DNA from 4 places in the Heyndrickxia faecalis genome. Region 2 is predicted to be linked to each of the others. Evidence: riboswitches for the same ligand, from Rfam matches in the RefSeq annotation. Region 2 holds a riboswitch; each other region holds the start of a gene.

Region 1 (7,913 bases), 1.4 Mb from region 2:
GAACTGTTTTGCAATCGATGCCGTAATCGAGGAATCGATCCCACCCGACAGGAATGCGCCAACCGGTACATCGCTGCGCATATGGACTTTCACCGAATCAATCATTACGTCACGCACTTCTTGAATAAATTCGTCCTCGCTTTTATGAACCGGGTGGAAGGATGCTTTCCAATATCGTTTGATTTCCATCGGTTTGCCAATTTTTTTCACAAAATAATGGCCCGGTTCAAGTTTCCGGATGTCTTTTGTCATGGTGAAAGGTTCGGGCACAAATTGGTAGGTTAAATAATATTGGACAGCATCATAATTCAGTTCTGGTTTTTCCATGGCAAGCAAAATGCTTTTCTTTTCAGAACCGAAATACATTTTATCGCCGTCTTCATAATAGAAGAACGGTTTAATGCCGAACGGGTCACGCGCGCCGCAAAGCGTTTGTTCCTGCTTATCCCAGATCGCAAACCCGAACATCCCGCGCAGACGTCCGATTGCTTTTTCGCCGTAACGGCTGTACATGGCAAGAATGACTTCCGTATCCGAATTCGTTTCGAATGTCATCCCTTCTTTTAGCAGTTCTTCACGCAATTCCACATAGTTATAAATTTCGCCATTAAAAATAATCCAGTACCGTTCGTTTTCGTATGTTAAAGGCTGGTGCCCCGCCTCGATATCGATAATGCTCAGGCGCCTGAAACCGAACTGGATATGCTCGTCTTCATAAAAGCCTTCATCATCCGGGCCGCGGTGCTCAATCATATGATTCATCTGTTTAAACCGTTGCCTGTCTTCGTCTGATAATGTAACGGGATGGTCATGGACGCAGCCAATAAATCCGCACATGTAAAAAGTCACCTACTTCATTTCGATATACTCTATTGTAAATTTATTTCTTTAAAAAACAAATGCATTTCCGCCAAAATTTGACGGCCAAATTCTGCACATGTAATATAGTTTAGCATGTTTTCCGCCAGTTTGCAGGGTTTTTGTTAAAAATGAGGCAAACAGGATTCCTTATTCCCGCCGTTTTATGAAAAAGAGCGGCCTGTATACCAGGCGCGCTCTTTTTCATATTATTTTCCGATATGATTGCGGGCGAATTCGTTCAACGCCCCGGCTTTGTCCGTTTTTTCCCAAGGCACATCCAAATCATCGCGGCCGAAATGCCCGTACGCAGCGATCTGCCTGTAAATCGGACGGCGCAAGTCGAGCATTTTGATAATGCCGGCCGGGCGCAGGTCAAAATGAGCTTCGACCGCCTCGATCAGCACTTTTTCCGGCACTTTTCCGGTCCCAAACGTATCGATGGAAATAGAAACGGGCTTCGCCACCCCGATCGCATACGCAAGCTGTACCTCGCATTTTTCCGCAAGGCCTGCCGCAACAATATTTTTCGCAACATAGCGGGCGGCATAAGCAGCGGAACGGTCCACTTTCGTCGGGTCTTTCCCGGAAAATGCGCCGCCGCCGTGACGGGCATAGCCGCCGTAAGTGTCGACAATGATTTTGCGGCCGGTCAGCCCCGCATCCCCTTGAGGGCCGCCGATAACAAAGCGGCCGGTCGGATTAATCAAATACTTTGTATCCGCATCGAGCAAGTGTGCCGGCACAACCGGTTCAATGACGTATTTTTTCATATCTTCCTGGATTTGTCCGGCGCTGATGTCAGGATCATGCTGCGTTGAAATGACAATCGTATCAATCCGGGCAGGCTGGTTGTTCTCGTCATATTCAACTGTCACCTGTGTCTTTGCATCCGGGCGCAAATACGGGATCACTTCTTGTTTGCGGAGTTCAGCAAGACGGCGGGCAAGCTTGTGGGCAAGCGAAATGGGAAGCGGCATCAGCTCTTCTGTCTCATTGCAGGCAAACCCGAACATCAGGCCCTGGTCGCCGGCTCCGATTGCCTCAATCTCTTCGTCGCTCATCCCGCCTTCGCGGGCTTCCAAAGCCTGGTTAACGCCGCGCGCAATATCTTCGGACTGTTCGTCAATCGATGTCAGCACCGCGCAGGTTTCCGCATCAAACCCGTATTTCGCGCGCGTATAGCCGATCTCTTTAATGGTCTTGCGCACCACTTTCGGAATATCCACATATGTATTGGTGGAAATTTCCCCCGTGACGAGCACAAGCCCTGTCGTGACGGAAGTTTCACAGGCAACGCGGGCATTCGGGTCTTTTTCTAAAATGGCATCCAAAATGGCATCGGAAATCTGGTCGCAAATTTTGTCCGGATGGCCTTCCGTCACCGATTCCGATGTGAACAAATGCCGTCCTTTTAACATCCGCTTTTCCTCCTTATATGGTTACATATTGGAAACGGTACTCATACCCTAAACTCGATTCATTTCATGTACAAAGCCAAAAATAAAAACCTTCCCCATTCATCATGAGTGGAAAGGTTTTGACTTCAATCAATCGCGCCTTTCACTCTTATCGTTCAAGGAAACATTCCTTGCTGCAGGTTAGCACCTTTGCCTGGAAGTCAAGCGGCAGCTGCGTTGCGAGCGCATTGCCTGTTCCAGAGGCGGGTTGCTGGGTTTCATCGGGCCCGTCCCTCCACCAGCTCGGGATAAGAGTATCCGTTCAAAGTAAAATCATACGCAATTTAGCAGGCGCTGTCAATGATTTTTTCGCCCTTCTCCCCTTTGTCCTCTGCATTTTTCCCGGAAAAAAGTATGTAATAAACGGATGAATATGTTATACTGATATCGTTTAAAGTGAAATAAGTTATTCAAAGGGGCGGTTTATGAAAATGGATCTGATTGGCGCTTCTGACGATTTAAAGTTTTTGTTGTCGGGGGAAAACGTACGCATGCAGCTTTCCGTGCCACAATTAATGGAAAAAATTATCGAACGGAAAGAAGCTGTACTGACAACGGAAGGGGCCATTTCTGCAGCAACAGGAAAATATACAGGAAGGTCACCGAAAGATAAATTTATTGTCGTCGACTCCGAATCAAAAGACCGTGTCGACTGGGGCAAAATCAACCAGCCGGTTTCTCCCGGCGTGTTCAACAGGCTTTATGAAAAAATGGTCCGGCATTTAAAAGGGAAAGACGAAATTTTTGTGTTTAAAGGTTTTGCGGGTGCCGATCCAAAAAGCCGCCTTCCGATCCAGACCGTGAATGAGTTCGCCTGGCATAATTTATTCGCGCATCAATTGTTTATCCGGCCGGATGCGGAGGAGCTCTATCAACACGATGCGCAATTTACGATTCTTTCCGCGCCGCTGTTTAAGGCAGACCCGGCGCTTGACGGCACGCATTCCGAAGCGTTCATCATGATTTCACTTGAACGCCGGATAATTTTGATCGGCGGGACGGAATATGCAGGCGAAATGAAAAAAAGCATTTTTTCCATCATGAATTACTTGCTGCCGCAAAAAGGCATCCTTCCCATGCACTGCTCCGCCAATACTGGGAAAAACGGCGATACGGCCCTGTTTTTCGGCTTGTCCGGGACCGGGAAAACGACGCTTTCCGCCGATCCGGAGCGCGCACTTATAGGGGACGATGAGCACGGCTGGTCCGACAGCGGTGTCTTCAATATTGAAGGCGGATGCTATGCAAAGTGCATCGGGCTTACGGAAGAAAAAGAACCACAAATTTACCAGGCGATCCGTTTTGGGACCGTACTTGAAAATGTGGTCGTAGATCCGGTGTCCCGCAAACCGCAATATGACAACAATGCACTGACGGAAAATACAAGGGCTGCTTACCCGATTGAAAACATCGGCAATATTGCCCGCTCCGGCATGGCCGGCCATCCGTCAACCATTATATTCCTGACGGCCGATGCATCCGGTGTCCTGCCGCCGATCAGCAGGCTGACAAAAGAGCAGGCCATGTACCATTTCTTAAGCGGTTACACTTCTAAACTGGCCGGTACCGAACGCGGCGTCACGCGCCCGGAAGCCGTGTTCTCCACTTGCTTCGGCGCGCCGTTTTTGCCGCTTGAGCCCGCCGTTTATGCGGAAATGCTCGGCGAGAAAGTTGACAGGCACAACGTCCAGGTATTTCTTGTCAATACCGGCTGGACAGGCGGCCCGTACGGAACCGGTTCCCGCATGAAATTAAGCGATACGCGGGCCATGGTCCGGGCTGCGATAAACGGCAAACTGAAAGATACCGAAACACGGCAGGATGATATTTTCGGGCTACACATCCCGGTTCATATTGAAGGGGTGTCAGATGACGTCCTTTATCCGGCAGATACATGGACGGACAAGCAGGCTTACCGTGAAAAAGCGTTCGAACTTGCAGCCCGGTTCAAAGAAAATTTCCGGCAATTTTCGGTGCCGGATGACATTGAAAAACTCGGCGGCCCGCTTATATAAGCATAAACGGGAGCCCGCATTTTAAATTAAAATGAGACTCCAATTAAATTGTGGTATGCTCATTTCTGTAAAAGCGGAAACGCTGCAGCAACCCAAAAGGTTACGGCGAGTACCAAGGGTCTGCTCATTTAAGCAAAAGCGGAAACCCAGTTAAAACCAGGTGCTTGTCTGGACGGCGCTGATTCCTTCCTGCACTGCCCATTGATGGTGGGCACCGGCCATTTTTTCCACAGCCTCGTGAAGGTTGAGCCATTCCAAGTTATGGCTTCCTTTGCGGGGCTGTTCCCATTTTCCTAAATAAAACAGGCCTTCATCCATGGACCGCGCGCCCGTTTCCTGTGCCGCTTTGCCTAAAAAGCCCGCGATTTCAAGTTCCGCGCCGACTGTCCGCATCAGGCAGGCAAGTTCAGACTCCCCGCGGCTGATTTCCCCACCCGGCAGCCTGTAGCCGCTGCCCGATGGCACCACCCCGACTTTTTCTTTTTTCGCATCAAAAATGACGGCATATGCGCCGCAAGCTTTTTTGTAGTCCGTTTCCATCTTTGGACTTCTCCTCCTTTTTCAAGCAAATGCGGAAGGCCGGCCCTTTACCTCAAGTATTCGATTCTGGCGGGAGTAGCTGCCAGCCTTTTTAAATCGCTGCGACCAGTTCTCTTTTCCAGTTTTAGAAGCCGGCCTCTCTTCCGATTAGTATTTTCAATCCTGCCCATTTCATCCCGAAGAACCAGGCTGGCGGCACACTTGCAAGACGTGTTGCGTTCGCCAATATTCCTGTCCACACCGGTCTAGGCCCAGTTGAAAAATTTTAGCAGTTCCATTCACCAATACTCCGGCACCACTCCCGCCGGATCCGTTCTTTCTCCGCGCTACCCGCAAGCTGGTTCACCATTCACAAGGCATTGCCCTTTGGCCGAATTCCGGCGTTCTCCGCAAGACCAGCCAGGCATTACACTTGTAAAATTCCCTTCCGCCCGTCCTGATAAACTAAACAGGCGCCGCGGACCATGGTGCGGCGCCTGTTTAATTCGGCGTGTTCAAAGAAACCAATTCATAGTGAACGATCGTTGTATTGTTTTCCCATTCCAGTTTGCGGATGACAGCGCTTCCGCTCGGCCCGTGTTCCTTCTTTTTCCGGATTTCAACCGGCGTATCAAGCGGATACACGCAGTATCCCGGTTGTTTTAGCAAAAAGAGGTTTTGCTCAATACGCTCTTCTTTTCCGTTCGTCACGAGCATCGTATCGAGTTCCATCGGCATTCCCATTCGGCTCACCTCCGTCGTTGCTTCTATTGTATCATGTGCGGAATGCCTTTTCATCCAAACGCTGGCAGCATGGACAACCCGCCGGTTTACAGGCGGCGGGAAATGGTGGCCAAGTTCCGGGAAATACCATGTTTCAACCGATTTTCCAAGCTGTTTGAGACCGTGTTCGAGACGAATGGCGTGTTCCACGGACACATTTTGATCCTTCTCCCCGTGGATAACGAGAACGGGGCAACCAATTTGCCCGAGCTTATACAGTGGCGTCCGCACCCGGTACCGTTCCGGATATTTTTCCGGCGTGCCCCCGATCACGCGCTTCATCATTTTTCTTAAATCGACCCGTTCCGCATAACAGAGCGCAACATCCGAAACGCCGCCCCATGTGACAATAGACGCGGCCGGCCGTGCTTCCGCGGTGCCGAGTGCCATGATGCCGCCGCGGGAAAATCCGAAAACGTGGACACGCCCGCTCACCCGCTCATTCTCCATCAATACGTCAAAACCAAAATACGCATCATGCATATCGTCTCCGCCAAAGTCTTCATCGCCTTCCCCGCCCCAGTTGCCGCGGTAAAAAGGCGCGAAAACGATAAACCCTTCCGACGAAAACTCGCCGATCCGCGCCGGCCGCACCATCCCGACGCTTTTGATGCCGCCGCGTAAATATAAAAACCCGTCATAAACGCGCCCGTCATCCGGCTCTGCCAGCAACCCTTTCACTTTCAAGCCGTCCGACCAGTATGTCACAAGATACATGCGCACACGCGGATTTGGGGACGGAAAAAGCTGCTTTTCGATCACGGTCTTCAAATTGCATCACCTTTTCAGTGCTTCGTTTAATTGATCCGCTGCAAAGATTGCCTCTTTATCTTGTACAATATCGCCGGGTTTATTGCCTTCTCCAAGAATGTAACCGTCAAAACGCATGCCTAAAAAGTCAAAAATATATGCAAACTGCTGAATCAGCGGCAGCCCTTTGACACGCGGCATATCCCCGCCGACTGCAATCACATAAATTTTTTTCTCCGCCATTCTTTTTTTAAAATCCGGAAACTGCGGATCCCGCAACGTTTGCGACCAGCGATCGATGAAGTTTTTCATCAGCCCCGACATCCCGTACCAGTAAATCGGCGTTGCAAAGATAATCGTATCGCACATGAAAATATGCTGGATGAGAATGCTATAATCATCCTCCACTTTTGAAAACCCTGAATCCGTATGGCGCTTGTCTTCGATTGGAAGAATATGCGCATCTTTCAAATAGAAGCGCTCCACATGCATGCCTTCCACTGCCCGCTCTGTCAGCATCTCTGTATTGCCGCGCGGGCGCGAACTTCCGTAAATCACTGCAATCGTCATGGCTGTACCCTCTTTTATCCATTTACTTTTACTTTCTATGTTAGTATGTCGGCCGCAGCCTTCGCCTGTCAAGCAATTCGGATTCCAGCGATTTTCCAAAAAACTTTTAAAACCCGTCCAGTTTCAGTTAAAATAAAGGTATTGGAAAAAATTAAAAAAACGCTGAACTGTAAACCATTTTGAAGCAACAGGTTCATAAAAAGGAGATTGACTTTTAATGACCTATTATTTAGGCGTAGATATCGGTACAACAACAACAAAATCTGTTTTATTCGGCGAAAAAGGGAAAGTCATCAGCATGCACCATGCAGGCTATCCGCTTTACAGCCCATCCCCTCAGGTCGCCGAGCAAAATCCGGATGAAATTTTCCGTGCTGTCATTGACTCGATGAAAACAGCGATCGTAAAAAGCGACATTGATCCTTCCGAAATAAAACTTGTTTCGTTCAGTTCCGCGATGCACAGCTTGATTGCAGTGGACAAAGACGGAAAACCGCTAACCAACTGCATTACTTGGGCGGACGCACGCGCTAGAAAATGGGCTGAAAAGATAAAGAATGAATGGCACGGCCAGGACATTTACAGGCGGACCGGCACCCCTATCCATCCGATGTCCCCCCTTTCCAAAATCACATGGCTCCGCCACGAGGAACAGGAGCTGTTCAAAAAAACGTTCAAGTTTATCGGCATTAAAGAGTATATTTTTTACCGCTTTTTCGGGCAGTATGTCGTCGATTATTCGCTTGCCTCTGCGACCGGCCTTTTTAACCTCCACGACCTGGACTGGGACAAAGAGGCGCTACATGTGGCCGGCATTACAGCGGACAAGCTGTCAAAACCTGTGCCGACGACCTTTTCCCTCACCGGGCTTGCGCCGGAATATGCGGTCGAAACCGGCATTCCGCAAGACACGCCGTTTGTTGCCGGCGCAAGTGACGGGGTGCTTTCAAATCTTGGT
Region 2 (7,913 bases):
TTTTGCATGCAATGGCAGGGAAAGTGCTGTACGATAGGTAAGGCGCAAATATTATGGTATGATACAATTGTTATTTTTGCTGCGCAAACATATCCTATATCAATTCCAAAACACTTCACCGTGTTCCCGGATACCGGCCGGGAACAAACCTCAAGCAGGAACAAAGGGTGTACGAAAAGGAGAACGCAATGATTATAACGGTACTACTGGTTATCTTGTTTCTTTTGAATTTTATTCTGGCGGGAACCGTTATTTTCCTGGAACGGCGAGATGTCGGCGCAACTTGGGCATGGCTTTTGGTGCTATTATTCCTGCCGATTGCCGGCTTTATCCTGTATTTGGTATTCGGGCAAAATTTAAGCCGCCGGAAAATTTTTGACTGGAAGGTACAGGAGAAGATCGGCATTAAAGAAATTTCCCAGCAGCAAATTGAACTGCTGCGCGAAAACCGGTTTCCGTTTCATGATGAGCGGACAATCCAGTACAAGGATCTCGTTTATATGCTGCTGATGAATGACGGGGCAATCCTTTCCCAGGACAATCACGTCGATATATTTACAGACGGCAGGAAAAAATTCGAGGCTTTATTTGAAGACATCCGGAATGCAAAAGACAGTATTCATCTTGTATATTATATTTTCCGGAATGACCGCCTCGGCCATGAATTGATTGAACTGCTGTCGCAAAAAGCAAGAGAAGGCGTAAAGGTGCGGCTGCTTTATGATGATATGGGGTCGCGGATGCTGTTCCGCCGCAAATTTTTCCGGCCGCTTGTTGTTGCTGGTGGGGAAGTGGCGTCCTTTTTTCCTGCCCGGATCCCGCTCGTCAATTTGCGCGTCAATTTCAGGAATCACCGGAAATTGGCGATTATTGATGGGCAGATCGGATATATCGGCGGTTTTAATGTCGGGGATGAGTATCTTGGCCTGAATAAGAAATTCGGTTACTGGCGGGATACGCATCTACGGATTGTAGGGAGTGCTGTTTATGCCATGCAGACCCGCTTTATTTTGGACTGGAATCAGGCGTCACCGCATGATGTAAGAGATGAAGAACGTTATTTCCCGGTCATCCCATCGCAGGGTGAAACCGATATCCAAATCGTCTCAAGCGGCCCCGATTCTGAATGGGAGCAGATTAAAAACAGCTATATTAAAATGATCAATTCCGCCAAAAAATATATTTATTTGCAAACACCGTATTTTATTCCGGATGACAGCCTCCTGAATGCGCTGACGCTTGCCGCCTTATCCGGAGTGGATGTTCGGATTATGATTCCAAATAAACCGGATCATATGTTTGTCTATTGGGCGACGCTTTCCAACATCGGCCAGCTGTTAAAAACGGGCGTCAAAGTGTACATTTATCAAAAAGGGTTCATCCATGCGAAAATGATTGTCGTAGACGGGAAAATTGCTTCCGTTGGGACGGCCAATATCGATGTGCGCAGTTTCCGTCTCAATTTTGAAGTGAACGCCGTGCTGTACGACCGTGAGCTTTCCGGCACACTTGCCGGCGTTTTCCGGGACGATATGGCCGAATCAACCGAATTAACGCTCCATGATTACCAGAACCGGCCGCTTTATGTGCGGTTTAAAGAGTCCATTTCCCGGCTATTGTCGCCAATATTGTAGAAGAAAAAGAAAATTTTTTCAAAAAAAGGTTGACGGTTTGCCATTGTTCTTCTATAATCTTAAACAATAAGTCATTCAAAATTGAATTATGAAAAGAAACTCTTATCGAGAGCGGCGGAGGGACTAGGCCCTGCGAAGCCCGGCAACCTTCAGGCATTTGCCTGAAAAGGTGCTAATTCCTACAGACATGCGTCTGAAAGATAAGGGAGGAACTTACATACATTGTAACCCTCTTCCCTTACGAAGAGGGTTTTTTCATTTCCTCTTCCATCTTTCACGAAAAAATTTTAAAAAATCAGGAGGCTTTAAAATGACACAACCATCATTCCAACCGGAAACTTTATTGTTGCACGGCGGCCAGGAACCGGACCCGGCGACAGGATCGCGCGCCGTACCGGTATACCGGACGACTTCTTACGTTTTTCCGGATACAGAACATGCGGAGGGCGTCTTCAATTTATCAAAAGAAGGTTTCATTTATTCCCGTCTCGGCAATCCGACTGTGGATGTTTTTGAAAAACGTGTTGCTGCACTGGAAGGCGGAACAGCGGCTGTCGGTTTATCATCCGGCGCATCGGCCATTGCCTTTTCCATTTTGAACATCGTGCGTGCGGGTGATGACATCGTATCCGCCAGCAATCTTTACGGCGGCACCTATAATTTGTTTGCTGTGACATTGCCGAAATACGGCATTAACGTCAAGTTTGTGGACGGGTCCGACCCTGAAGCGTTCCGCCAGGCGATCACCCCGAAAACAAAAGCATTGTACGCGGAAATTATCGGCAACCCAAGCCTGCAGGTGCTCGACGTGGAAAAAGTGGCGGAAGTGGCCCATGAAAACGGTATTCCTTTGATTGTCGACAACACGTTTGCTTCTCCGTATGGTGCGAATCCGATCAAATGGGGCGCGGACGTGGTTGTCCATTCGGCGACAAAATGGATCGGCGGGCACGGAACGGCGATCGGCGGTGTTGCCGTTGACGGCGGGTGTTTTGACTGGAACACAGACAAATTCCCGGACTTTAGCGAACCGGATCCGAGCTATCACGGCTTGCGCTACGGCGTCGACACGGCACAGGCTGCGTTCGCCACAAAACTTCGCGTTCAGCTTTTGCGCGACTTCGGGCCTGCTTTAAGCCCGGACAACGCCTTTTTATTCCTGCAAGGGCTTGAAACGCTGCATCTGCGTGTGGAAAGGCATAACGAAAATGCATTGAAAGTCGCGGAATTTCTGAAAAACCATCCAGATGTTGCTTGGGTCAATTACCCGGGCCTTGAAGACCATCCGTCCCATGAGCTGGCGCAAAAATATTTGAACGGCGGTTACGGCTCCATTGTCAACTTTGGTGTGAAAGGCGGCCGGGAAACAGGAAGACGCGTGATCGACAATATTAAGCTGTGGTCGCATGTAGCGAATGTCGGCGACGCGAAATCGCTGATCATCCACCCGGCAACGACTACGCATTCGCAGCTGAGCGATGAAGAACTGGAAAAATCAGGGGTCACAGGCGATTTGATCCGCCTGTCCGTCGGGCTTGAAGCCGTCGAAGATTTGACAGCCGACCTCGATCAGGCCATTACAAAAGCAACAGCCGTTACAGCCCGGTAAAAGCGGGGAGCGGGTCCGGCAGATTCGTGCGAAGGCCGCCATGCGAATGCCAACAGGCGATCCGGAAAACTTATACGATGTTCTGGGCTGATCCCATTGAACAATGTTGCGGCCCGGACGGTCTGCATACCTGATCCAGATCGGGAGCTTCTGGATACCGGCTGCACCGAATACTGTCGGACCGCTTGACCGTTTTAAATGAACAAAACGCTTCAGAGGCGAAAGAGCGCTAGATGTAGGGAGGAGTTTGGATAATGAGAGTGATTAAAGCAGCGCTGCTCGGCTTTGGGACGGTCGGCCAGGGCGTGTACGAAGCGGTCCGGACCCACCGGGAGCAGCTGAAAGAAAAGCTGCATGCCGAGGTAGAGATTGCAGCGGTTCTGATCAAAAACCCCCGAAAAAAGCGGAACATTGACAGTTCTGTACTCGTTACGACGGACTTCCGGGAAGTTCTCGCCATTCCCGGCCTTGAAGTCGTGTTTGAAGCGATTATCGGGGAAGAACCAGGCTTTTCTTACTGTTTACAAGCGATTGAAAAAGGCTGCCACGTCATTACTGCCAATAAAGTCATGTTTGCACGATATGGGAATGTGTTGCTTGAAAAAGCGAAAGAAAAAGGCGTGTTTGTCGGTTACGAAGCGACAACTGCAGGCGGCATCCCTGTGATTCGGACGATTTCCCAGCAGCTTCAGGTTAATGATATCCAGCGTGTACAGGCGATTTTAAACGGCACATCCAATTTTGTTTTATCGGCCATGCGCGAAAAACATCTTCCGTTTGAAGAAGCGTTGGAAATTGCCAGGCAGCACGGCTATGCAGAAGCTGACCCGGGCAATGATGTAAAAGGGCAGGACGCCTTTTGCAAGCTGATGATCCTGAGTCGGCTCGTATTCGGAACCCAGCCGGACTGGGAGAAAGTAGAAGTTGAAGGCATAGGCGGCCTCTCGCTTGCGGATATTGAAAGAGCGGATCGGCAGGGACTCCGTTATAAGCATATTGCGGACATATACCGTGATGGCGGTACGCTGAAAGCATCCGTTAAGCCTGTCCTTGTCCCTCCCGAACACGCCCTTTATGCGGTGGAAGGCGTCAACAATGCCATCACGATTTACGGCAGCCTGATCGGAAAAATTACCCTTACAGGTCCGGGTGCCGGAAAATTTCCGACGGCAAGCGCCATGATTGAAGACTTTGCGGCGGGTTACCGGCCCGTTCCGCAATTGGATGCCGTTTCGTGAACCAAGGAAACGTATCCATATTTTTTGCGATGCTAAGATGTCATTTTAGCGCGGGGGGAGAACCCCTCAACCTCTTTACGGCTTCTTCCGTTTTTGCTTTGCCGGCTTAGCGGAAGAGGCTTCTTTTTTACATGTTGTGATGGTGGCTCCGTCCCGTTCGTGCTGTTTTGTGAACAGCATGGTCATGGCCGGATCGCGTATCCCCTAAAGAAACCAGAGCCCGTTTTGCATTACGCATTTTTTAGCTTCACGGCAGCCTGTTTGCATCCTCGGCGGGACTTTCGCCGTCTTTTTCCGCTACCCGGCATATGCCCCCCGGCTTGTACATATATTGAATTATCGAGATGAAGAACCCCGCTTTTGGCGGCGCTTCTTGTACAAGGAGGGCATCACCATGAAACGAAAATGGCTGGCGCTTGCGATTTCGGGATCGCTGCTTGCCGGTGCAGGCGGCGGCTATACGGCAGGCCAATGGTTTTCACAAAAGGACAAGGCAGCCCCCACCCGCCAGGAAACAACCGGTGGGACAAGCAATATGCCGGACCTCACAAAAATTGCCCAGGCATACCAATTAATCAAAAGTTCCTATGTCCGGAAAGTTGACGAAAAAACACTCGTGGAAGGCGCAATCAAAGGCATGGTCAGTACATTGGACGATCCGTATTCCGTCTACATGGACAAAGAGACAGCCGCGCAATTCAATGACACGCTGGATTCCTCTTTTCAAGGCATCGGCGCCGAAATTACCAAAAAAAACGGAAAAATACTGATTGTTTCTCCTTATAGAAACTCCCCGGCGGAAAAAGCGGGACTGCGCCCGGAAGACGTGATTACAACAATTAACGGAAAAAGTACGGCAGGCATGGACTTATACGAAGTGACAACACGAATCAGAGGAAAAAAAGGCTCCAATGTGAAGCTGGGTATTTCAAGGGCCGGATCCGGCAAACAGATGACAGTGACGGTCAAACGTGATGAAATCCCGCTTGACACGGTCTACTCGAAAATGAAAAAGGCAAACGGGAAAAAAATCGGTTATATCGGCATTACCCAGTTTTCAAAAGATACGGCAACAGATTTTGCACAGCAGCTCGAAAAACTTGAAAACCGCGGCATGGAAGGGCTTGTTATTGATGTACGGGGAAATCCGGGCGGCCTTCTTTCCAGTGTTGAAGCGATTCTCAAGCAGTTTGTTACAAGAAACAAGCCGTATTTGCAAATTGAGGAACGGAGCGGGCACCGTGTCCAGTATGTGTCCAAACTGAAGAAAAAGAAGGCTTACCCGGTTGCGGTTCTCGTCGATAAAGGCAGCGCGAGCGCTTCTGAAATAATGGCGGCAGCACTTCATGAAACGGAAAATTATCCGTTAATTGGCGTCCGGACATTCGGCAAAGGGACGGTGCAGGAAGCGGTGCCGATGGAAGATGAGAGCATCATCAAACTCACCATGTTTAAATGGCTTACGCCCGATGGCCATTGGATCCATCATAAAGGCATTGCCCCGACGATTGAAGTGAAACAGCCGGACTATTTTGATGCCCAGGCTTTGCAAATTGCACACATTTTGAAAAAGGATATGAACAACACCCAAATCAAAACCGCCCAGCAAATGCTAAAGAGTCTTGGTTTTTCACCGGGAAGGGAAGACGGTTATTTCGATATCCAGACGGAAAATGCCGTCAAGGCGTTCCAGTTTGACAAAGGCCTTCCGGTAACCGGCAGCATCAATCAAAAAACGGCCGATGAAATGGAAAAATCGCTGTACAAAATGGCGCACGCGGAAAAAAACGATTTGCAGCTGCAAGTCGCATTAAAGGTTGTCAGCAAGTAACACCGTTTTAGCGGACCGGGTTGCAAGCCAACGTGCAGCAACTTGCTTTTTTTGCCCTTAACTCTCATGTCTCTGTCTTACTGCCACTTTTTGCGACTCCCAGCGCAATTGTAAAAAAACGGAAAAATAAACGTGGATGCCGGTTTGGACAGAAAATCTATGAGTCTGGAAAAAATCCTTATGGTCATTGTCTTATGACGGTAATATAATAAAGAAAAGATAACTATGCCTTTGAAAAAGGGGTTAATGATGTATTGGAAATTAAGAATTCCTTTATTGTTACTTGTTTTTGGTGTTACAGCTGGTTTTTGTCAAAAGTATCCCACGCTCTTTTTGGCGAATGTAAGTAACTTTGTAGCAAGTGCAGTATATATTGGATTGGTAGCAGTCATAATTCTTATTTTAGAAAGAACAGGAATAAACGAAAAAAGGTCCACTTCCTTTTTGCAATTCTCTTAATTTGTGTAGGATACTTATTTGACAGTTGGATGGCATAAGGGCTTGCTGAACGAATCCGCTTCTGCGTTTGTCCCCACTTTGTCAGTAAGCTCTAGAAGAACTTCGAAAATGCGATTCTGTCTTTTCTATACATTGAATCAGTTTTCAAGTGCAAGCTTTTCTTTGGATTTTTATAATCCCCTTGTATTTAAATTTTTGCCAAAGCTGTCAGCATCCTTGCCAAATCTAGGAATTTTACTTATTTAGCAAGCCCTATGTTAAGGAAGCGCGGGAAAAAGAAGGCCTTTCTTCACATAGAGTGCGTCTACGTTAAGAAAGCAAGCAAAAACGAGACTCTTCCTTCACATAGGGCGCGTCTAGTTATGCCCCTTTGAACTGTCCTCCGGAACTCTTTGAAGTCCATCCCCGCAGCGAGGCACGAGCGAGGAGGCTCGCCGGCCGCCCACGAAAAGCGAGTGGATTTCGCGCGCATTAACACCCCTGTTATCCATCTTTATACAGAAATATTACGTCACTTCGGGGCAGCTTCCTCCTGAGCCAGGAAAGCAAGCATAGCGCGGTAGCCAAAAGTGTACAAAAAGAGCGTCTTAGAATACCCGATTTTAAACCCCTGTCGCGAAAAACTTGGTACATATCCCTATCGCTGAAAAACTTGACACATACAAAATCCGGAATTTCGAAGCGCTTTTCGCCAAAATCTGCTAAAATAATACTACAAATAGGTACGTGCGGGGGATGGTGTTTCGGTTGGAACAGATTTGGCTCATTGAAGTGTTAAAAGGCATCGGAAGATTTTTTCTCCATCCGATATTCTATTATGCGCTGTTGCTCGCGCTCGTTTCTGGTGCGGCAAGAGTGAAGCGGGAAAGAAACGATTTTCATATCAGGATTTATAAAGGATCGCTTGAACTGCGGTCTTTATTTCCTGCCGGGCTCATATGCGGGTTGATCCTTTCCGCTCTCTCAGTGGCGGCGGGGGTTGAAGTGTCATGGCCTGTTCTTGCTGCGGTGGCGGCTGCGACGATTTTATTTTCGCTCGTAGGCCAATTCCGGTTTCTCTCACCGGCATTTACCTTGGGCATACCGGTACTCCTGTTTTTTGTTTTCACATGGCTGCCGGTTCAACTGCCGGATTGGATGAG
Region 3 (7,913 bases), 600 kb from region 2:
TAAAACGAGAAAAATCATCTGAAAAATCGTAAACTATTACTCGAAGGGAGATGGAGCTATGGAAGACTACTTGATGTACTTGAATGGTGAGTGGACAGGGGAAGGACTGCCAAAAATTAAAGTGGACAACCCTGCGTCCGGCGAAGTGATTGCGACGATTCCAAAAGGCGGAGAAAAGGAAGCCAGGCTTGCTGTGGATGCGGCGCATACGGCTTTTCCGGCGTGGGCGGCGCTTTCTGCCTATGAACGAAGTGCTTACCTCCGCACGTGGTTTGAACTGATCCGCGAAAATGAAAATGAGCTTGCCAGGACGATGACCATTGAACAGGGCAAGCCGCTAAAGGAAGCACTCGGTGAAATGCGTTACGCAAATGGCTTTATCGAGTGGTTTGCCGAAGAAGGAAAGCGTGTGTATGGCGAAACGATTCCGGCATCCACCACCAATAAACGCCTGTTTGTCCATAAACAGCCGGTCGGCGTTGTCGCGGCCATTACCCCGTGGAATTTCCCGGCTGCCATGATTACCCGCAAAGTTGCGCCTGCGCTTGCTGCTGGCTGCACCGTTGTCATCAAGCCGGCAAAACAGACACCACTTACTGCTTTGAAGCTTGCTGAGCTTGCTGCAAAAGCCGGCATTCCGAAAGGCGTCATCAATGTAATAACCGGGAGTGCGAAGGAAATCGGGGACACTTGGCTTGCCGATGAACGCGTCCGCAAACTTACTTTTACCGGATCGACCGAAATCGGGAAAGAGCTGATGCGCGGCTCAGCTGACACAGTGAAAAAAGTGTCGCTTGAACTTGGTGGGCATGCACCGGTGATCATCACAAAACATGCGGACCTCGATAAAGCTGTAGAGGGCACGGTTGCAGCAAAATTCCGCAACGCCGGTCAGACTTGTGTGTGCTCGAACCGCATTTATGTACAGGAAGAAGTGTATGAAGCTTTTACCAAGAAATTTACAGAAAAAGTGAAAGCACTCCGTGTTGGGGACGGCCTTGCAGAAGGAACGGATATCGGTCCGCTGATTGACCGGAATGCGGTTGAAAAAGTAGAACATCACGTCAAAGATGCAGTGGAAAAAGGGGCTACCGTGGAAACAGGCGGCAGCGCGAAAGATGGGTTGTTCTTTGAGCCGACAGTCATTTCCAATGTTACCGATGATATGATATGCATGAATGAAGAAACATTCGGGCCGCTTGCACCGGTAACGAAATTTACGGATATTGATGAAGCAATTCGGCGTGCCAATGATTCCATTTACGGTCTTGCTGCGTATGTGTTCACGGAAAATATTTCAGAAGGCATTCAAATTGCAGAGGGGCTGGAATATGGCATTGTCGGGCTGAACGACGGGCTTCCGTCCACGCCGCAGGCCCCATTCGGCGGTTTCAAGCAGAGTGGTCTCGGCAGGGAAGGCGGCCGTTACGGCATCGAAGAATTTTTGGAAGTCAAATATATTTCGCTCGGTTTATAAGTACCTGGATCGGCCTGCAGGAAAAAAGTGGGATCTCTAAAAATGGGGATCCCACTTTTTTGATCCTAAACCAGTTGCGGTACTTGGCTCGAATGTTTTTGAGGCAGATCCGGGGAAGTGGTCCAAAGGTCTTTTACAGGCTTTCAAAAAGACAAAAAGGGATCAGGCCAGAGCTCAAAATGTCCCCTAGAAGCCGTCAAAAAGACAAAAAGGAATGGGATCCGCCCCCAAATGTCTTTTTAAGACGTTTAAAAAGACAAAAAGGATCTGGGCAGTGGTCCAAGTGTCCTTTAGAGGCCTTCTAAAAGACAAAAGGAAATGATTCCCACCCTGAAATGTCCCCTAGAACACTTCAAAAAGACAAAAAGGAGGTGGGACCGAGTCCAAATGTCTTTTTAAAACGTTCAAAAAGACAAAAAAGGATCCGGGCGGAGGTCCAAATGTCCTTTAGAGACCTTCAAAAAGACAAAAGGCAATGATTCTCGCCCCAAGATGTCCCCTAGACGCCTTCAAAAAGACAAAAAGGAGTGGGGATCGAGCCAAAATGTCTTTTTAAGATGCTCAAAAAGACAAAAAGGATCTGGGTAGTGGTCCAAGTGTCCTTTAGAAGCCTTCAAAAAGACAAAACGGGGGTGGGACTGAGTCAAAATGTCTTTTTAAAACGTTCAAAAAGACAAAAAAGGATCCGTACGATGGTCCCAATGTTTTTTAGAGGTCTTTAAAAAGACAAAAGGCAACAAATTTCCCGGGAAAGCGTCCTTTATGGTGAAAGGAAAATAACACAATTGGTCGGGAAAAGTATTCGCAACTTAATGAGAGAAAAATTGCGATAACATTACTGGCACGAGTGCTATGAAAGACATGTCACAACAAATTTCCGGGCATTGGCATCAAGGAAGACAAAATGTCTTTTACTCGAGAAGGGGCGCAAAGTCGGCAAAAACTTTGTATAGAAATGTCTTTCCACGCCCGCATTCATGACAAAAGACACCAAGTTTCCCCGGGAAATGATCTTCAAACGATGATGAAAAGGAAGGATCCAGGGCTTGCTGAATCAGCAAAATCTCGGACGGGCAAGGATCCCAAGGGTTTTGCCGAACTTTAAATGCAAGGGTTTCAAAAAGATGTAGAAAAAACTTTGCACTCGAAAGCCATTTCATCCCCTTTTTTGCAGATATCGCTTCTATTGGTGGCAAACATGAAGGCTGGACTTGCAGGGTGAATCGGATAAGAAGCTATTATCCGATTCATTCGGCAAGTCTTGCTTAGATTCTCTCTTTATTTATGAACAATCCAAGCATTACAGCAGTACGCATTTGTCTTTGCCCCTGATCCGTTTTGCATTTTGAAACCCGCTGATTTCTACATTTTTCAAAATAACATTTTTTGCGCGGTACTGGATGGCGACAACAGGATTTCCCTTGAAATCATAATCCGGGTCGCCAAGCGCAGTCAGCCCGTTAATTACAACGTTTCGGTAAGCGGAAACAACGAGGCTGCGCGGCGTTGAACCTTCATATAAATCCGTAAACACTGGCGCGACGGAAACTAGATTGGCCGCCACAATATGGTTCGCGCTTTTCGAGTCGGCATCTTTGCCTTTATGGTGGCCGATATGCCGGAAGTTAAAAGAGCGGTTGTCGCGGACAGAAAGATGGCCATACAAATGTACATGAGAAGCAGCCGATGCATTGTGGTGGGCTTTGATTTCGACACCACCAAAACAGCCGCTTGATGCATTATTGCAAAGCCATACATGGCGCGAGCCGTCATCAATCTCAATGCCATTGGAGTTGGAAAACCCTTTTTTGTGGGCCCTTCCACTTGGGTTGTAACAGAAAGAATTTGAAATAAAACAATAGTCGCTATGGTGGGTGGTAATCCCGTCATCACCGAATCCGCTTGCCGTGAGCCCGTCAAGCCAGATATAGCGGCTTCTTCCTGGGGCGAGAAAGCCGTCGCCCAAATAATGATAACGGGCAGAGGATACATCAAAACCGTGTAGGCCGGCCCCCACCGCCTCCACATTTTTCACCCAGCCAAACGTGACGTGCGCAAAAGTCAGGCAGCTTGAACGGTTATTTCCTGCCGCCGTTCTTTCCTCCTGCCCGAGCCTTTCGACATTCCAATCGAGCGTGAGCCCCTCCACCGATATATGGTGATTGCCGCGGTGAAAATGGGCATTTTGGATGAGACGCGTTTTTTTCGGCGCATGCGGATGGAGTTTGATGATGGTTACGCCTTTTCCACTCCCACAAAGGCATGTCCATGAAGGCAGCTTAAGCCCCTTTACTAGAAAAACACCCTCCGGTACGATCACTTTCACCCGGCCGTTTCCCAATGCTTTTTGGAATGCCACTGTGCAGTCGGTTTTTCCATCGCCGACCGCACCGTAATCTGCCACATTGACTGTACGGGACGCCGCAGCCAGCAGCCGGCTGTATGCTTGATCCAATATCTTTTTCCATTCCGGGTACACGAGGCCGTTCTGATCTGCAAGCGTTTTATACGGTTCAACCGGATATCGCCGGTTCAGCAGCAGCCGTGAAAGGGAAAATGGTTTGTGAAATTCCGGCTGACAGTACTGTTGAAAAAGCGCTTCATTTTCCTGGACCAGGGTGCCCGGCTGGACTGTCCTGCGCGAAAGCTGGCGCAGCAGCATGCCGTTTGTCCGAGGGTCATGATGCTTGTCCAAATGAATCATTTTTTCACCCCACTTTGCCTTCATTCAGTCTGTGTCAATTGATATATGTAGTTTACCCCCGCAGGTTGGAAAACGCACTGAAAAAGAAGACTTTTCCAAACCATAGTTGTTAATATAAAAAAGAAATTGAATTTTATGTTAGAATCAATGAAAAGGAAGGTGAAATTTAATGAGCCTGCCAAAATGTTTGAATTGTAACCATCAATTTAAGTGGATTTATATTTTTAAGAGACTATGGAAGTTTGACCAAACCATGGAATGTCCAAATTGTACAGCCAAGTTATATCCAAGTTTGAAGTTTCGAAATAAAGTTGGTTATCTTTCTCTACTTTGCCTTTTCGTATCATTTGGACTGATGATATTGAGCATTCCAAAAATTGCATTCATAACACTAATCGTCATTCTTTGGGTTTGTTTGATTCTTACGATGCCTTATGTTTATTCGTTTGATAATAAGGAAAGACCTCTATGGTAAAAGGTAGCTGTTGTTCCTTTTTAAAAAGATGCTGCAGAAATCCGGGTGGGATGGAGCGCAGATTTGAGCCTGGTACGACTGAGGACATCCGCAAGTTTAAAGATGAATGACCAATCTGGTACAGAAGCAAAATTTTGAAGAAAAGCCCAAGGAAGCTAGCCAAAAAATGAAGGGTTGGTTGGAAACTTTTTCCGTTCAATGAGGATCAAAAACGGACATATAAACATCTTTCATGAAAATGGGCCTGATTTTCTTTATCAGAATTTTTCGTTGACGAATAGCATAAGAAGGTATACAATAAACTTCAAGCTTATATGTTGTTATTTTCTTATCAAGAGAGGTGGAGGGAAGGGCCCTGTGAAGCCTCGGCAGCAGGTCCGGAAACGGGCACTGTGCCAATTCCTGCAGGTGGTGGCCTGAAAGATAAGAAGATTTCCCGGGAATGGATATCTTCTTACTTCAGGGTAAGAAGATTTTTGTCGTTTAATCCTTAGTAATCGAATGCGAAAGAAGGGAATAGAGTGGAGCAAACGCGGCTCACATATGAACAGTTTACGTCGGATCCGTTCGCAGCGTTCGTGCCGGAAGATGAAACGAAGGGCGCATTGGAAATTTTGCAGTGGGCATATGGCACGTACGGCAAATCAGTGGTATATGCGTGCAGTTTCGGCGCAGAAGGAATGGTGCTGATTGATCTCATTTCGAAAGTCAGAGAAGATGCGGATATCGTATTTTTGGATACCGACCTGCACTTTCCGCAGACTTACGAATTGATTGAAAAAGTGAAAAAGAAATATCCGGCTTTAAATATACAAATGAAAAAACCGTCGCTTACGCTTGATGAACAGGCGGCGCAATACGGATCTGCCCTTTGGAAAAGGGATCCGGACCAATGCTGCTATATCCGGAAAATCAAGCCGCTTGAAGAAACGCTGCAGGGAGCTGTGGCCTGGATATCCGGCTTACGGCGGGAGCAATCGCCGACAAGGGCAAAAACGAATTTTGTCAATAAAGATGAAAGGTTCCATTCGATTAAAATTTGCCCGCTGATTCATTGGACATGGGATGATGTTTGGAACTATATCCGGTCTAACAATCTTCCATATAACGAATTGCACGACCAGGGATATCCGAGCATCGGCTGCTTCCCGTGCACACGTGCTGTCGGAAACAGCGACTCAAGAGCGGGAAGATGGGCGGGCTTTAATAAAACCGAATGCGGGCTGCATACGGTTCAGAAAAAATAAGGCTGCTATATAAAATGACATAGGTAATAAGAGTAAGCATCAGTCTGCATGACAAGATTTCGTTCATTTTACAAAATTCCTAGATTTGGTAAGGATGCGGCAAAAATTTATATACAAATCGGTTTTATGAAAAAACCAGGGAAAAAATTGCACTTGGAAGCTGATTCAGCGTATAGAGAAGATAAAATCGCATTTTCGAAGATGGATTCTTTTATATTTTGAGATGGAGCTTGCTGATAAATTGGGTACAAACGCAGAATTGGACCCGTTCAGCAAGCTCTAGCGGCAAAAGCAGCCAGCTTTTTCAGGTGCCCGCTTGTAGCCAATCCAGACTAGGATTGTTCAAGTGCTCGCATCAACCAAAACAACGAGTCCGATTAAGTTTAAAGCAGGTGAAGAAATGAGAAAAGTATATTTAGTCGGGGCAGGACCCGGCGATCCGGAGCTGATTACAGTGAAAGGATTGCGCCTGATCCGGGAAGCGGATGTCATTTTATATGACCGGCTGGTGAATCCGGACCTGTTAAAAGAGGCAAGGCCGGATGCAGAACTTGTCTACTGCGGGAAAAAACCGGATGCCCATACGATGACGCAGGATATGATCAACCACCTGCTTGTGAAATTTGCTAACCAAGGAAAAACGGTTGTCCGTTTAAAGGGCGGTGATCCGTTTATATTCGGTAGAGGCGGGGAGGAAGCGGAAGTCCTGGTGCAAAAACATATTCCGTTTGAAATCGTGCCGGGAATTACAGCCGGTTCCGCTGTGCCCGCCTATGCCGGCATTCCGCTCACCCACCGCGGGCTCAGTACATCCGTTGCTTTTATCGCGGGCGTCACGAAAAAAGGCGAAGATCTTGATGCGTATTGGTCCAAATATGCGGGAATTGATACACTTTGCATTTATATGGGCGTGAAAAATCTGCCACTCATCTGTGCGCAACTGATAAAGCACGGCAAATCACCGGACATGCCGGCTGCACTAATCCGCTGGGGCACGACTGAAAAACAGGAAACCGCGGTCGGCACGCTTGGAAATTTAAGTAAAAAGGCGGCTGGGCTGCGCAACCCATCACTTTTGATCATCGGAGAAGTGGTAAAACTGCGCGAAGAGTTAAAATGGTTTGAACAGCTTTCCGCTGCTTCGGCCTGTACCGGGTGAGCGGGTATGAAGCAAGGCGTTTTATATGTCAGCCATGGCAGCCGTGTGCCCGAAACCGCCCGGGAAGCAGCAGCGACGATCCGGCAAGCAATGGCACAGGTGGATGCGGATCTCCAGGAAATTTGCTATCTGGAAATTGCGGAACCGGATATTGCGGCAGGGATTGATGCACTTGTCCGGGGCGGCGCAGGGCGCATTGCTGTTGTGCCGGTATTGCTGCTGAGTGCCGGGCATTATTATGAGGATATCCCGCGCGCGATCCGGGAAGCGAAACAGCGTTATCCGCATATTGTGTTTACGTACGGCCGCCCGCTCGGTGTCGGGGACCGGATCATCGAAATTTTGGCAGAAAATATTTTGGAAACCGGCATGCCTCCGGGTGCCTGGATTCTGCTTGTTGGACGCGGCAGCCGCAACCCGGAAACACTGTGCGATTTTGCAAAAATTGCTGCCGGGTTGTGCGCGCAATTGGGGACAGAGCAGATCAAAACGGCTTATTTGGCGGTGCTTGAGCCCCGTTTTGATGATGCGCTGAAGGAGCTGACCGCAACCGGGCGCCCGGTAGTTGTGGCCCCTTATCTTTGGTTTACCGGCGTGCTCGTCCGGTCGCTGGAAAAGAAAGTGGGCATGCTGCATCGGGAAGGATATGATATCCGGCTAGCACGGTATCTCGGCTGCCATCCGGATATGGCGGATGCATTGGCCGTTCGGGCAAAAGAAGCGTTGGGCGCAGAGGATTTTATTTGAGATCACGGGATTTTTACCCAGTCAAGCCTGCGGTGTTTTTTATTGTGCACCCCGGACTTTTTGGGGCGATGCAGTTTAAAAGATGCCTGGGTGCAGCATTCATT
Region 4 (7,913 bases), 1.5 Mb from region 2:
CTTGCGGCACAAATGGAAGGCGTAGAGGCGCAAGATACACTTGAGACAACGGAAAAATTTATGGTCGCGCTTATCGACACGGCACTGGCCGCGCAAAATGCCGCGCTCGCTGCGGAATCGATGGGGCTTGGCATTTGTTATGTCGGAGGCTTGCGCAACCGGCTGCCGGAAGTGGCCGAACTTTTGAAAATTCCGCAATATGTCCTTCCGCTATTTGCGATGACAATTGGCTATCCGGCCGATCCGTCTGCGAAAAAACCACGCATGGCGGCTGAGCACGTTTATTTCGAAGATGAATACCCGGCTGATGAACGTCTTTTGCGCGATCTGAAGGAATACAATGAAACGGTTTCGCAATATTATACAAAACGCACAAACGGAAAAAGGAACGATACCTGGACAGGCCAAATGGCACAATTTTTTAAAGAACCGTCGCGCGTTTTTATGAAGGAATTTGTAGAACGACAAGGGTTTGATAAAAAGTAAGCTGAATAGGGGATCCGTCCGCGCATTTTCCTCTTCTTTCGGCCCATCGCGGAGCACAAGTTAAATAGAACGACATGTTCAAATATGGATATTCAGCGCTTCGGCAACCATCCCGGGACACATATTAAACAGAACGGCGAGATACTACGATGAGTGGTGTCCCGCCGTTTTTTGCATTTTGCTTTGGTGTGAAATGAGGGTGGATCTGTCATCCGGCGATTCCATTTTTTTGTATATCAATATTCCTTTTTTTCTGCTAAAATAGAATAAATGCTTTAGCACTGAAAAGCGTTTATCTAAAACAGAAAAGTGAGATTGATAGAAATGGAGAAAAACAAACATCATTTGCAAAAAGGCTTATCACCAAGGCATGTCCAGTTCATCGCATTGGCCGGGATGATCGGAACCGGCATTTTTAAAGGCAGCTCCGATACCGTCAGCCTTGCCGGCCCGAGTGTTGCCGTTTCTTACCTGATCGGCGGCGCACTTTTATTCATTGTCATGTCAGCACTTGGGGAAATGGCGCTCGTCCACCCCGGCTTAAACGTCCAAAATCTGATCCACAAAGCATTCGGCAGCCGGGTTTCTTTCATTATTGGCTGGCTGTACTGGATCAACTGGGTCATTGTTACAGTTGTGGAACTGCTTGCAGCCGGGAGCTTCCTGCAATTCTGGGTTCCCCAAGCGCCATTGTGGCTACTCAGTTTGCTCTGTGCTGCTTTCGTGGTCGGCATCAATTTAATTGAAGTGAAGTACTACGGCGAATTTGAATTTTGGATTGCCGGCATTAAAATTATCACGTTGATCGTTTTTATCCTGCTTGGTGCTCTGATTTTATTCGGTTTATTCCCCGGGACATCTTCCACGGTGTCTAACTATACCGCGCACGGCGGTTTTTTCCCGAACGGGCTTCACGGTACGTTCAGCGCTTTTCTGATCGTTATGTTTTCATACGGCGGCGCGGAACTAATCGGCGTTACCGTTTCGGAAACGAAAGACAGCGAAAAAGTGCTGCCGCGTGTCATTAAACAGACCGTTGTCCGTGTCATGCTTTTTTATATTTTGCCAATCCTGATCATTTGCGGCATTATCCCATGGAACCAGGTTTCTTCCGTGGAAAGCCCGTTTGTGCAGGTATTCAGCCGCACCGGGATCCCTGCTGCCGCCCATGTGATGAATTTTGTGCTCTTAACGGCCGTTCTTTCTGCCGCCAATTCCGGTATTTATGCCACTTCGCGCACACTGTTTAACATGGCGCAGTCCGGAGAAGCGCCGCGCGCCTTTTTAAAAATTTCCCGGAAAGGCGTCCCGCTCACCAGTATTTTGCTGACCTCGCTGTTTATTTTAGCCGGCGTGATTCTGGCCTATCTTACGCCGGATGAGGTCATCAGCTATTTGATGACCATCCCGGGATTTACCGTCGTCCTTGTCTGGATCGCCATCTGTGCAGCCGAACTGCGGCTCCGGAAGTCGTATGCAAAATTGCCTTCCTTCCGTGTAAAAGGGTATCCTTTCATGGTCTGGATTGCGCTGCTTGCACTCTCGGGCATTTTCCTGTCCTTTTTGCTGGGCGGCGGCAATCCGATTGGAACAAGCGTCTGCCTCGCTATTTTAATCGTGCTGGTCGTCCTGTCACTGAGAATCAAAGGAAAGGAATAGGCTCCAGCAGGCTGTGTTGATAAAACCGGTTCACTTGGGCAGGGAAAGGACAGAAATCAACTGTGCGATAAGCGGGCACAAACAAGCGGGGTTGATTAAACCGTTTTCTGGGCGGGAAGGGGGCAGGCACGGGTGTGCAGCTCGTACAAACTGCCAGAATGGGACGGCCTGCTAACCCGTTTGGACTCTTTTTCGTTTTGTGAAGCAAATGAAAGCGGCCATGATGCCCCGCCTGATCCTGATGACCTGCTTTTTAAAACCAATCCAGCGTAAAGAAAAAAACTCCCGACAGAGCGTGATCTGATGGGAAGTTTTTTTCTTTATCCCCCCATTCGTATAAATCCGATAAAAAAACTTGAAATAATTATATTGACTTCCATTTATTTTCTGATAAAATTTTAAACAACAACATAACTTATCAAGAGCGACGGAGGGATCTGGCCCTATGAAGTCCGGCAACCTGCAGCGAGCAGCAAGGTGCCAATTCCAGCAAAATGGGTACCATTTTGGAAGATAAGCGCTTATCCTTTACTCGCTGTCTTTCCGTAAAAATGGCGGAAAGATTTTTTATTTCTGCAAGGCCGGCCGTTTGAACCAGGATAGGCCCTGATGCGTATAATTCCTCTACATCAGGATGAATCAAATTTATGGATGAAGAAAGCGGGGAACATGAACATGCAAAAATTAATTGTCTTAGCACTTGTCGGCCTTGCCGCGCAATTGGTGGATGGATCTCTTGGAATGGGTTACGGGGTGACTTCAACCTCACTTTTGCTAGCTTTCGGGATTGCGCCGGCTGTCGCGTCAGCTTCTGTGCATTTGGCGGAAGTTTTTACAACGGCGGCTTCCGGAGTTTCACATATGAAATTTGGGAATGTCGATAAAGGGATCATTTGGAAACTGGTTGTACCTGGAGCTGTCGGCGCCTTTCTCGGGGCAACCGTGCTTAGCCATCTTCCTGCAAGCACATTAAAACCGTACATTTCTATTTTTCTGATCGCCCTTGGCCTCTATATTCTTACCCGGTTTCTGTTCAATACGCGCGGGGCGTCGAAAGTCAAAAAGCAAACCAGGTCAAACATATTTTTTATCCCACTTGGCTTTGTCGCAGGATTTTTTGATGCAACGGGGGGCGGCGGCTGGGGCCCTATCGCCACACCGGCTTTGCTGTCCAGAAATGACATCGAACCGCGGAAAGTGATCGGCTCGGTGGATACTAGTGAATTTGCTGTATCCTTGGCATCAAGCATCGGTTTCCTCTTATCCCTCGGCGCTATGCAAATTAACTGGATTTGGACGATCGCCCTCATGCTTGGCGGCCTGATCGCCGCGCCGATTGCAGCCTATCTGGTTAAAATCCTGCCGGCTCATTTGCTGGCTGTCATTGTCAGCGGCATGATTGTGTTCAGCAACGTGCAAACTTTATTAAAAATGGCGGGCGCCGGTAGCGGCTGGTACGGCGTTACCTATACAGCCATTGCGGCAATATGGGCCATCCTCATTTTCTATACAATCAGAAGACACAAACGGGCAGTTGCCAGCGCCAGCGTAAGCGTCACAGAATAAGGAATGTTTTCGGGCAAGGGATCCATTGCCCGGATTGTTTTTACCCAAACAAATTTTGGCAAAGAATGAACATAGACGCTTCTATTTGAAGGAACAGTGCCTTTTTTGCTCGCTTCCTTAATGTAGAGGCGCTCTATGTTAAGAAACAACGTCTTTTTACCGCGCTTCCTTTACGTAGACGACCTCTATGTTAAGAAACAACATCTTTTTACCGAACTTTCTTAACGTAGACGGCCTCTATGTTAAGGAACAATGTCTTTTTACCTCGCTTCCTTAATGTAGACGCACTCTATGTTAAGAAACAACGTCTTTTTTGCTTGCTTCCTTTACGTAGACGGGCTCTATGTTAAGAAACAGCACCTTTTTCGCTCGCTTCCTTTACGTAGACGGGCTCTATGTTAAGGAACAACGCCTTTTGACCTCGCTTCCTCAACATAGACGGCCTCTATGTTAAGGAACAACACCTTTTTTGCTCGATTCCTTAACATAACCGGCCATGTCGCTACCACACAGCACCAGCAAAAATTATCCATCATAACTTTTTTCGAGATAGCACGCCTAAGTGAAGGCAGCCGCAACTCTTTTAGTGACAAACAAAAAGCGTTCTGCATGAAGATCGATCAGAAATTTTTTGCGGATCCAAACATAGCTTAGCCCCTGCCACATATATATCATTTAAATAGAGGCAAAAAACATGGCTTAACCCGCGCCCCGTCCGGTTTGCAACCCCTGTTTATGCCGCTGTCCGCCATGCCCGCTATCCCTCCCCCGTCGGCGAAGTGTTTTATGTTTAAAATGTAAAACCTGTTTTGCTATAATTATATTTACTGGTATTTTCCATTTTTTGAACGGAAAGAACGGTGTGTCTATGAAAACATTGATTTCGTCGCTGCAGTGGATGGCATTTATGATCGCCGGGTCGATCGCGGCCCCGATTGCGATTGCGGATGCTTTCCATTTCAGTGCGGGTGAGACTGCCCTGTTTGTGCAGCGGACGCTTTTTGTGCTCGGGATCGGCGGACTTTTGCAAGGCATTTTCGGCCACAGAATGCCGATCAATGAAGGGCCGGCCGGGCTGTGGTGGAGCGTGTTTGCCATTTATGCAGGGCTTGTCGGCAGCTTGTACAGTTCAAGCACTGAATCTCTGCAATATTTGGCAGGCGCACTGATTGTAACCGGCATCTTTTTCTTTCTACTCGCTTTTACCGGCTTTGTGGACCAATTAAATAAACTGTTTACGCCGGTAGTAACATTTATCTATTTGCTGCTTTTGGTGCTGCAGTTGAGCGGCTCTTTTATGAAAGGGATGCTCGGCATTACGGGTGCCCATCAGGAAGTCCGGCCGCTTGTTGCCGTTTTGAGCCTTGTCACCGTATTGCTTACATTCTATTTTGGCCATGTAAAGAAACCGTGGGTCAAGCAATATTCGATCATGCTCGGCTTGATTTGTGGCTGGATTTTGTTCGCGCTTTTCGGTGAAGCACCGGCTATTACATTTGGGGAAAGCTGGTTCTCTCTTCCCGCTGTGTTTGATTTTGGAAAACCGCGTTTTGATTCCGGTGCCGTCACAACCGGTGTATTCATCGGGCTTTTGTTAACTGCGAATATGATTACGTCTGTGCGCGTCATGGGAAATGTGACGGGAGTCCGCCAAGAGCGGGTGCGGAGCAGTCTGTTCATATCCGGCATCAACCAGCTGCTTGCCGGCATCTTTTCCGCTGTCGGTGCGGTTCCGATTGCAGCAGCGGCAGGCTATGTTGCACAAACCGGTATAAAAGTGCTGAAACCATTTTTGTATGGTGCTTGTTTCGTTTCCATCATTGCTCTGCTGCCACCGCTCGTGCATATCATGTCTGCGATTCCCGCGCCGGTTGGTTATGCCGTTACCTTTGTGGTCTTCACACAATTGGTTGGCCTTGCCTTAAATGATCTTGAAAAAAGCCCGGACAAAGAGATTGCCCACACAACAGCAGGCATCTCCTTCCTGGTCGGAATCGGGGCGATGTTTTTGCCGGCTCATGCGACCGAACATTTGCCAATGATGATCGCTACTTTTTTAAACAACGGCTTAATCCTTGGATCTGTGGTCGGCATTTTGACAGAACAGCTGCTGATTTGGAGGAAAAAAAGAAATACGCAGGAAAACAGCATCCGCGAGCAGTAAATCTCGGGAATGCTGCCAAACAGCAAGGAGGCTCTGCTCCCATTCGCACGGGGCACCAACCGGATGGCACCTTTGTTGCAGTCATCCAAATGGCCTGGGGCGTTCCAATTCAATAAAAAGGGGCACAGGACTTGATCGCCGAATCCCTTGCCTCCGTACAACGTGAGCCTGTTGCGGCGGTCAGGGATATAAAAAATGCCGGGAAATTCCCGGCATTTTTTATATCCGCTTCCGTTTTTCCACACACGATTACAGATCGGCTTCCTCGAGCAGCCCTTTTTCGATGCAGGTGAGGGCAGACAGTTTTATCGTCCGTTTTTCAAACCGGATGGCAAGGGTGTCACCATCAATATCAACAATTTCACCATGACCAAACACACGGTGCTGGATTTTTTTACCGGCCACAAAAGCGGATGCGTCCTTAATGGCATTCGGGTTCTGCGGGATGGAGACCGTCTTTTTGCCGATCCGGACAACTTCTAGGTCTGGTTTCGTTTTTTCCGCCTTTTCAACATTGTTGACAATTCCCTTCACCGCTGCCACAAACGGTGAGTCCATTGCCCGGCTTCCGTTGCGTTTTTCATAGCTGACCATTTCCAGTGACTTTTTCGCGCGCGTCATTGCCACATAAAAAAGACGGACCGATTCTTCCATCAGTAAATCATCTTCTTTTTCATCGTTACCCGGAATGATCCCATCAACCAAGTCAATCATATACACCTTTTCAAACTCCAAACCTTTTGAACTGTGGAACGTCGAAAGCGTCACAGCATGCCGGCCTTTGTTCCCTTTCGCCGTTTTTAAAATGTGCGCCAAGTGCTTCAGCCTTGCAGCAAACTCTTCCATTGTCACAAGCGTGTCCGCAATGTCTTCGAGCGTATTTAAAACGCCAATCAAATACTCTTTCCGGAATCCGAATTTCTTGCACATGTTTTCGAGGGCTTTTTCATAGCCGAGCCTGTCGCGGATGACTTGAATCGCATCCAGCGGCGGCATGCCCCGCATTTCCCGGAGCGTCTCCTTTACTTTACGTACTTTTTGGACCTGGTAATCCTTCAAATTTGCATAACGCACCAAATTGTCAAAAACAGACTGGTTATTATGGATCCCCTTTACCGCTTCCATCTGTTGTTTCGTAATATAACCGTCCAATTTCGAATGGACCTGCGCGAGGATATCCGCCCGTTTATCGGTAAACGTGAGCCGCATCACATTCAAAATATCCTGGACAACCCAGTGAGAAAAAAAGCGATTGTCGGTATCTTTGAGATAAAACGGAATCCCTTCCCGGTCAAATTCGTTGATCAGGGCAATCGAAGACATATTGTTCCGGTACAGCACGGCAATTTCTGAAAAATTTTCGGAAACGACAATGTTCTGGGCCAAATATTTTGCCTGGTATTTATAATCCGGGAGACGCACAAACCGGATCGGCCCGGCAGGCGGGTTTTCCGTGAACATGTTTTTGTCATAGCGGTGCTTGTTGCGCTTGATAAACTGGTTGGCAGCCGTAACAACCTCTTGAGATGACCGGTAATTTTGTTCCATAAATAGGGCTTGCTGAACGAATCAGATTCTGTCAGATACAAGCCAAATTACGGTTATTAAAATATAAAATAGTGTTGTGCAAAAATTTCAAAAAAAGAACCCTGAGCTTCCGCTCCAGATTCATTATAAGGAATTGAAGGGCTACTACTGTTTCACTGGTCTCCTGAAGGCGTGCTCGAATAAGGCCTAGCCCATACTTGCGCTTGCCTTCGCCAAATTTGCTTTCAACGGCATTACGTTCGGAGGCATCCTGCCTTGCCACGCGTTCTAAGGTTTTGTCTTCCGTTTTGGATGGGCGTCCCAACCTTGGCCCACTCAGACGAATGCCAAGAGATTTACAGTATGCTAGGTTGTCACGGTTTCGGTAGATTTTATCTGCTAAAATCGCTTCTGGATAAAATCCGAACCGGTTGTAGTAGTTCTCAATAGATTCTCTAAGGGTGATCCCTTCATTGTAATTTTCCCAGTCGAGTTGCTCAATCAAGGCATA

What was found. Region 2 has a riboswitch for S-adenosylmethionine ahead of ABR335_RS13280 (O-acetylhomoserine aminocarboxypropyltransferase/cysteine synthase family protein). Riboswitches for the same ligand answer to the same signal wherever they lie in the genome.
Region 1: another riboswitch for S-adenosylmethionine. It lies ahead of metK (methionine adenosyltransferase); the one in region 2 lies ahead of ABR335_RS13280 (O-acetylhomoserine aminocarboxypropyltransferase/cysteine synthase family protein).
Region 3: another riboswitch for S-adenosylmethionine. It lies ahead of ABR335_RS15795 (phosphoadenylyl-sulfate reductase); the one in region 2 lies ahead of ABR335_RS13280 (O-acetylhomoserine aminocarboxypropyltransferase/cysteine synthase family protein).
Region 4: another riboswitch for S-adenosylmethionine. It lies ahead of ABR335_RS03330 (sulfite exporter TauE/SafE family protein); the one in region 2 lies ahead of ABR335_RS13280 (O-acetylhomoserine aminocarboxypropyltransferase/cysteine synthase family protein).

The regions. Positions count from the first base shown of each region.
Region 1 covers NZ_CP158453.1:1,282,922-1,290,834, reverse strand. The annotation lists gene asnB (asparagine synthase (glutamine-hydrolyzing)) at 1-837, opposite strand, end outside; gene metK (methionine adenosyltransferase) at 1,068-2,279, opposite strand; SAM riboswitch class I at 2,425-2,573, opposite strand; gene pckA (phosphoenolpyruvate carboxykinase (ATP)) at 2,744-4,333, shown strand; gene ABR335_RS06080 (DNA mismatch repair protein MutT) at 4,484-4,873, opposite strand; gene ABR335_RS06075 (DUF2584 family protein) at 5,354-6,397, opposite strand; gene ABR335_RS06070 (flavodoxin family protein) at 6,413-6,955, opposite strand; gene gntK (gluconokinase) at 7,173-7,913, shown strand, end outside.
Region 2 covers NZ_CP158453.1:2,718,117-2,726,029, reverse strand. The annotation lists gene cls (cardiolipin synthase) at 189-1,634, shown strand; SAM riboswitch class I at 1,734-1,841, shown strand; gene ABR335_RS13280 (O-acetylhomoserine aminocarboxypropyltransferase/cysteine synthase family protein) at 1,945-3,243, shown strand; gene ABR335_RS13275 (homoserine dehydrogenase) at 3,498-4,481, shown strand; gene ABR335_RS13270 (S41 family peptidase) at 4,876-6,312, shown strand; gene ABR335_RS13265 (hypothetical protein) at 6,562-6,771, shown strand; gene ABR335_RS13260 (PDZ domain-containing protein) at 7,510-7,913, shown strand, end outside.
Region 3 covers NZ_CP158453.1:3,320,809-3,328,721, reverse strand. The annotation lists gene ABR335_RS15810 (NAD-dependent succinate-semialdehyde dehydrogenase) at 59-1,477, shown strand; gene ABR335_RS15805 (glycosyl hydrolase family 28-related protein) at 2,778-4,181, opposite strand; gene ABR335_RS15800 (TIGR04104 family putative zinc finger protein) at 4,351-4,656, shown strand; SAM riboswitch class I at 4,982-5,086, shown strand; gene ABR335_RS15795 (phosphoadenylyl-sulfate reductase) at 5,178-5,903, shown strand; gene cobA (uroporphyrinogen-III C-methyltransferase) at 6,304-7,062, shown strand; gene ABR335_RS15785 (sirohydrochlorin chelatase) at 7,069-7,809, shown strand.
Region 4 covers NZ_CP158453.1:719,337-727,249, reverse strand. The annotation lists gene nfsA (oxygen-insensitive NADPH nitroreductase) at 1-486, shown strand, start outside; gene ABR335_RS03335 (amino acid permease) at 811-2,145, shown strand; SAM riboswitch class I at 2,558-2,665, shown strand; gene ABR335_RS03330 (sulfite exporter TauE/SafE family protein) at 2,755-3,711, shown strand; gene ABR335_RS03325 (purine/pyrimidine permease) at 4,580-5,875, shown strand; partial or broken gene ABR335_RS03320 (3'-5' exonuclease) at 6,125-7,429, opposite strand; gene ABR335_RS03315 (IS5-like element ISBco3 family transposase) at 7,455-7,913, opposite strand, start outside.